Regions from separate parts of the Fictibacillus sp. NRS-1165 genome, predicted to be linked through region 2. Evidence: riboswitches for the same ligand, from Rfam matches in the RefSeq annotation. Region 2 holds a riboswitch; the other holds the start of a gene.
The links. Region 2 has a riboswitch for cyclic di-GMP ahead of ABHN01_RS01795 (GGDEF domain-containing protein). Riboswitches for the same ligand answer to the same signal wherever they lie in the genome.
Positions count from the first base shown of each region.

Region 1 (3,411 bases), on a different contig from region 2:
CTCTGTTTCAATCAGTTCCATCATATAGTTTGTCAGCTTAAGAGATTTTTCTCTCAGCCGATCCATGCCGGCCTCAGCAAAAATCTCGAGCGACCCGATTAATGGAGCCATACTTAAAACATGAGGCGTTCCGATCTGATAGGCACCTGCAGACTCAGCTGCAATAAAATCGTGATCCATATCAAACTGCTTTTCTTTATTCGAACCAAACCAGCCGGCAAGGCCAGGCTCCTTTCCAAAATGCTTTCGATTAACGTACAATCCTGCCACACTTCCTGGTCCAGCATTGAGGTATTTATAATTGCACCAGAACGCAAAATCCACTTCCCACTCTGACAGCTGATGAGGAACAGCACCAATGGAATGGCATAAGTCGAACCCGATAAGTATTCCACGCTGATGTGCTTCCTCTGTTAAACGTTTTATATCGAGAAGCTGGCCGCTTCGATACAAAACAGAGGGCAGCACAATGAGCGCAATCTCATCTGTCATTGCATCAATAATGTCTTCTTCCTCAATTAATCTTCCGTCTCGGCTTTTCACTCTGATTAAATGCTGGCCGGGATTAAGATCTAGCATTGACAGCTGGCTTTTCAAAGCATAAATATCGGATGGAAACGTTAATTCATCTGCCAATATTTTCTTTCGTGTTGCTGACGGCTTGAAAAAAGTGGAGGCCATCTGATGAAGGTTGCCTGTTGTTGAACCAGTAACAATCACTTCATCATGGTATGCGCCAATTAAGGGCGCGATTTTTTCCCCAAGCGCTTCACTTAACGTAAACCACGGATGTTTTCCGTTCATCCAGCCGTCAATTCCGAAATCTCTCCAATCTTTTAACGACTCCATCAGTGTTTTCTCTGCTCTTTTCGACAGAAGCCCCAACGAATTTCCATCTAAATATAGAACGTTTTGATGGGTATAAAATTCACTTTTAAGATGATGCAATGGATCCTTACTGTCCAATTCTTTCCATTTCTCTTTATCCATCAACGCCTCGCTCCTATTCTGTTTTATTATTTTATATTAAACAACTGGGAGCAAACTATCAATGTAAGCGGTTTCTTTACTGTTATATTACAATTACATAACAGGCAAATTACGACATATTACTAGAGAATAACATCCTATAATAAAAATGTGAATTAAGCACTATGAATTGGTTAAATTTGTATCATCAACTGCCTGTCGGTAACGCCACCCTCCAGTTACAGGGCAAACATGGCTGAAAAGCATGGACGCAAAATCACAGGTCTAAGGGAAATAACTATGGCGGCTGGATTACCTAGAAAACCACCAATTTCAGGAGGGAAACATGCAAAACCTAAACGAAACACATCTTGATCAAGAATGGGTAGTTTTGATTTTACAAGCTAAAAAATTAGGATTAAGCCTGGAGGAAGTACGAAAGTATCTGCAGCAATCCTACATACAACAAAATATGCCTTTAGTTAAAGCGACATCAGGGTGATGTCGCTTTTGCTCTATTTACAGCCTATAGTCCATAAATGTATAATGAAATCAAATTTGCAGTAAAAAAGAGGGATCATCATGATTGGTGAACTTGTGAAAAAATATCGAAAAGAAAAAGGTCTATCTCTATCCGCACTAGCAGAACGAGCAGGTATCGCCAAATCCTACCTCAGCTCCCTTGAGCGAAACATACAAACCAATCCTTCTGTACAGCTGCTCGAAAAGCTGGCCGCCGTCCTGGATATTCCTGTTGAAAAATTGCTGAATGAAAAAGCTGAGGTCAATGAGGCGGAGCTGGATTATGAATGGGCAGAGCTCGTAAAGGAAGCTATGGAGTCTGGTGTCAGCAAAGACCAATTCAAAGAATTCCTTGAATTCAACAAATGGAAAAATAAGAACCAAAGTTAAACCGGCGTCTGGATGGACGCCGGTTTTTTATACATAAAAATCGATGAGTGGAACGAGTTGCTTAAATGGATAAGGTATAATATAAGCTGTAGGCAGGTCCTTCTTGTTTTCCCATATCATCAATCGCTCTCTCACATAATCAAAAGGTGCTCTTCCCTTAAATTCATTATTAATATATAATTCACATGCGTTTTTTCCACAGTAAATCACCTTCACTTTATTTCCAGCCACTTCACTTAAATAGATTCCACTTTCGAGCCGTATCATTTCTTTGCATCATCCTTTGCCTGCTGTTTCCAGCGTTTATAGGTGTAACAACCGTGTCTCCTATTGATGGATACCAATTTTGCTTCCGTTACTGGTTAACAATCTTTATTAACTTAGCCTTCACAATATACCGGTGTGTCGGGTTTTTGAAGGGATAACAGGTAATTAAAGTGATGATGTTTTCGTTTGTTTTACTATGTAATACAGACAGATCAGTCGGATTGACGATATCTTTAGCGAACATCCGATACGTGAGGGCTTTTTCTTTTGTAGCAATGGTGATGAAATCTCCCATTTTCACTTCCGTCAATCTATTAAACTGTTTACCATACGTATAGCTTCTATGGGCAGCAATGGCCGCATTTCCGTTTTCACCGATGGCAGAAGTGCCGGAGATATGTCCAGCGGCAATTTTCAAATTGGCCAGACTGGCACCTTCCAGAATCGGTAAACGGAGGTGAATTCTTTTGATATCCAGTGTTCCAAGTAAACGGTTGGGCTGTGGACTTCTCATGGAGGGTTTCACAGGTTTTTCTGTTTCAGTGAAAACTTGATTTAACATTTTGTAGTTGTCCTTTGCTTGTTCGTTGGGCGGGTGATCCCATGACTTAAGTAATTGGTTCTCCTGGTTCGTGTAATAATAGCTCTTTAGCTTTGGATAACACATCGTTAAGATTCCAGCAGTGATCAGCACATATGCTAGCCACTTCATAACTTACTCCCTTTTAAAAGGATTTGGGATTACAGACTTCTTCACAAGCAGAAGAATTAACCCTGATGAGAAGATGAAAAAGCCTAGAATCATGATAGGATAAGGACTGCTTTCACCGGTTTTCGGCAAGGTTGAAATGCCTGGTGTTGTATTGTTTGATGGTGGATCAGTTTGTTTGGACGGCGGTGTGTTGTTGTCTGTTGTGGTGTCATCTTGATCGCTTGGCGGGTTATTGATATTAGAGTCTGAGGTCAATAGTACAAGTTCAAATTCAGTTTTCAATCCTTGAAATTCGTTTCCGGATTCCCAGGGAAATGAAATCGTTGCTGTTAGTTGTTCTTCTGTTCGTGGTTGTAGTTTACGCGGTTGTAGTTTCTTGAAGCCGCTGAGTTTTCCTTCATAAACAACTCCATTTTTATCACTTAATTTAAGAAGAAGCTGATTAAAGAATTTTTTAGAACCATTCTTGTAATTGGATTTTGTATTATAAGTAAAAGGAACATTTCCCTTGTTTTTTACCACTAAAGTTCTGGTCGCCCAGTCTCCGGGTT
Region 1 is NZ_JBDPNU010000029.1:51,015-54,425, reverse strand. Features, by position in the region: gene kynU (kynureninase) at 1-990, opposite strand, end outside; cyclic di-GMP riboswitch class I at 1,205-1,289, shown strand; gene ABHN01_RS14540 (anti-repressor SinI family protein) at 1,316-1,471, shown strand; gene ABHN01_RS14535 (helix-turn-helix domain-containing protein) at 1,552-1,881, shown strand; gene ABHN01_RS14530 (hypothetical protein) at 1,909-2,148, opposite strand; gene ABHN01_RS14525 (class D sortase) at 2,237-2,860, opposite strand; gene ABHN01_RS14520 (TasA family protein) at 2,864-3,411, opposite strand, start outside.
Region 1: it holds a riboswitch for cyclic di-GMP, as region 2 does, so the genes downstream of both, ABHN01_RS14540 (anti-repressor SinI family protein) here and ABHN01_RS01795 (GGDEF domain-containing protein) in region 2, are expected to answer to the same signal.

Region 2 (3,411 bases):
TAATAATCATCTTCTCGATCTGGCCCGGGAGGCTCTTGAAGAACTATCAGTTCCTGTTGTCCGCCTTACGCAGACCGTCGGGGTCTTGCCGCTGGTTGGCCCCATTGATACTCACCGCTCTAAATTAATTATGGAGATCGCTCTTAACAAATGTATGGAATTGCAGATTGAGCACCTTTTTATTGATTTATCAGGCGTTCCGATCATTGATACGATGGTTGCCCAAAATCTGTTTCAAGTGATCACATCGTTAAAGCTTCTTGGTGTAGAGGTAACGTTGACAGGCATGAGGCCTGAACTAGCTCAGACCGTTGTTGCGCTGGGAATCTGCTTTGAGGGATTTTCCATCGCAGGAAGCCTCCATCAGGCGCTTGAACAAAAGGGATTATTGCAGAACGTGTAATAATATTCGATTTTATGCCTATCCTTATTAAGGATAGGCATATTTTTCTAGTTGCATAAGGAACATTTGTTCGCATATACTATGAATAAAAAATGGTAAGGCGGTGGCTAAAATGAATCGATTGCTGGCGCGTTGTGTGTCTGAACGTTCTCCCTTTACGATGATCTATCAGTCTGGCGCCGGACAGCTTACTCAGCGTTACGTTTTTCCGATTTCCTGTGACGGAGATACGTTAACCGCTTATTGCTGCCTACGCAAACAAATCCGCATGTTTAAGCTGTCTAATATTTTGTCGGTCGCCGGAAAAACGGCCTGAACGGCGATCGGGAGGGCCAACCATGTTATACGGCGATGAAACCGATCGTATACTAGTAGACAAATATATTATGTATCCTATGCTGCTTACCATCTTTAACCGGGATTTAAAAGTGATTGCTGTTGCCCCTTTCAAATTAAAGCAGCCGTATGTTACTCTCATTGAGAATGTGATGAACGCTATCAGTTATGAATTAAGAGACGTAAAAAAAGAAATGATGAAGCGTAAAATTAAAGTGACGGATGGAAAGCCAGTGGATGACATCACAGAATATCAGATTTTTATCCGGGGATACCAGGAAGTCATGAGGTTCCCGAATGTCCATCTTCGGAATAAGGCAGAATTGCTGATGAAACATTTTCTTTTTGATACGCTGATAGAGCACAAATAATAGAGCTGTTTCATCGCTTTGTGCGATAGACTTTGGAACCGGGCAAGGTGGATCATGAATAAGTATACGGAGCTAGCAGAAGAGTTAACACAGGAAGCAAGAATAATCAGCAGAAATCCAGGTGATCCGGTAGAAGTGCTGTACGCACCCGAGCCTTGGAAACTCCTCGGATGCGGTAATTATGCGGCCGTTTTCGTACATCCTGAATATCCTCACCTGGTCGTTAAGATCTATGGCAGAAATCATGAAGAACTCCTCGAAGAGATCTCTGTGTACCGGCAGCTTGGGGAACACCAGGGATATTCGCAGTGTTACGGATATGGAGAACGCCATTTGATTTTAAAGCGCATCAAAGGAATCACCCTCTATGATTGCCTGCATAAAGGGGTGAAAATTCCCGAAAAAGTGATTCGCGACGTGGATGAAGCGTTGCGCTATGCCCAAAAACGAGGGCTTTTTCCACGGGATGTTCATGGCAAAAATGTGATGATTTCCGAGGGCAGAGGCATCATTGTTGATGTTTCTGATTTTTGCAAGAACGAGGAATGCTACAAGTGGAGTGATTTAAGAAAAGCTTATTATAAAATCTACCTGCCGTTCTTTTATAGGTTTCCTCTTAGGGTACCTTATCCGGTGCTGAATGGAATACGAATCGGATATCGGTGGTATAAGAGATGGAAAATGAAAAAATAGGCCAATAGCTTCATTTTATGGTTGGTAATAATAGGGATATAGTATATAATTACTATAAAATGAATGGAAGAGACCTTTGTCTCAGAGCAAACCATCTGAAAAGGTGGGACGCAAAGCTGCGGGCCTAACGTTTGTAAAAAACCATGGCGGCCGGGTTGCCAAAGGGAAAAGAGCGATTTCCCTCAGGAGGAGATGGCTTTTTTTGATATGTACGGGCAAAATTCATCGTGAATTAAACGCCGGTCACTTCTTAAATCCTATTGAATAGAGGGATCCAACCTATGGCAGAAACGGACATTGCCGACCTCAAAAACCGTCTGTACAACGTACATATTGCATCCATCCCCAGCATCATCGACCGGCACCTTCTTTACTTGGAAAAGAACGAAATGTTTGTTGCCTTCCTGGGCTATACGGGTTCACACTATCGGCTGCATTTGAAAAGAATGTTAACTGCCTTGATAAACGGTATTTTTATACAGCATGAAGAGTTCAACTCCTGTATGCAGCAAATGGAAGATCGCGGTTTTAAGCAGGGGCATGATTTTGCAGGGCAAAAGGCAATTCCCCATCAGCTGCTGCCTCTTCTCGCAAAAAGTCTGCGGCAGGAGGGGAACCGTGCTGTTCAGAACCTGATTAAAGAAGAGACAGCAGAGAATAAGCTTTTTTTTCTGGAGAGATGGGGACATGCTGCCAATTCTTTAATGATCGGTGTCTTAAGCGGTTATTTTTCAAAGCAAGTGGCCGATTTGAAAGAGCTGAGCATTCGAGACCCTTTGACGAACTTATACAACAGGCGCTATTTTTATCATTGTCTTGAAACGGAAGTTCAGAAGGCGACAAGGGACAGGTATCCCTTGTCGCTGATCATGATGGACATCAACAACTTTAAAGAGATTAATGATCGGTCTGGCCATCATATGGGAGATGAATTGCTGCAGCAGTTCGCGTTCTTTGCTGAAAAGCTGAAAATGAATCTTGGCTTCCGGTTCGGGGGAGATGAGTTCGTATTTTTACTTCCCGGCCATACAGAGCAAACAGCCTTTCAACTCGCCGGCCGATTTGACCGCTATTTGCGTTCATGGAATGACAGTGTTTCGCTGGCATATGGGACGATAAGCCTGCATGAAGACGCCGTATATAACATTGAGCATTACCAGCGTCTGGCGGATGAAAGAATGTATACGAATAAAAGACACATTAAGCGGTGATCAACAGCCGTTCGATGCCTGCCTTGTTCCAGTTAAAGGCAGGCTTTTCTGCAGTCGTAATCATTCTTTTACATACTATTTTATGAGATAATAGAGTTAAGTTTATTAGGTTGACAGAGGTGAGGATATGAGTTTGCGCTTTATTCTTGGAAGAGCAGGAAGCGGAAAGAGCGACCGCAGTTTAAGCGAGATCAGAGAGTCTCTTTTTACACAGCCGCAAGGAAAACCCATTATTTATCTGGTGCCTGATCAGATGACGTTTCAATCCGAATATGAGTTGGCGAAGACACCTGGTCTCGAAGGAATGATGCGTGCCCAGGTGTTCAGTTTTTCCCGTCTGGCATGGAAAGTCCTTGGTGATGTCGGAGGGATGACCAGGCTTCATATTACGAGTGTC
Region 2 is NZ_JBDPNU010000004.1:101,389-104,799, forward strand. Features, by position in the region: gene ABHN01_RS01775 (STAS domain-containing protein) at 1-403, shown strand, start outside; gene ABHN01_RS01780 (hypothetical protein) at 516-719, shown strand; gene ABHN01_RS01785 (hypothetical protein) at 742-1,110, shown strand; gene ABHN01_RS01790 (serine/threonine protein kinase) at 1,165-1,803, shown strand; cyclic di-GMP riboswitch class I at 1,879-1,966, shown strand; gene ABHN01_RS01795 (GGDEF domain-containing protein) at 2,085-3,014, shown strand; gene addB (helicase-exonuclease AddAB subunit AddB) at 3,142-3,411, shown strand, end outside.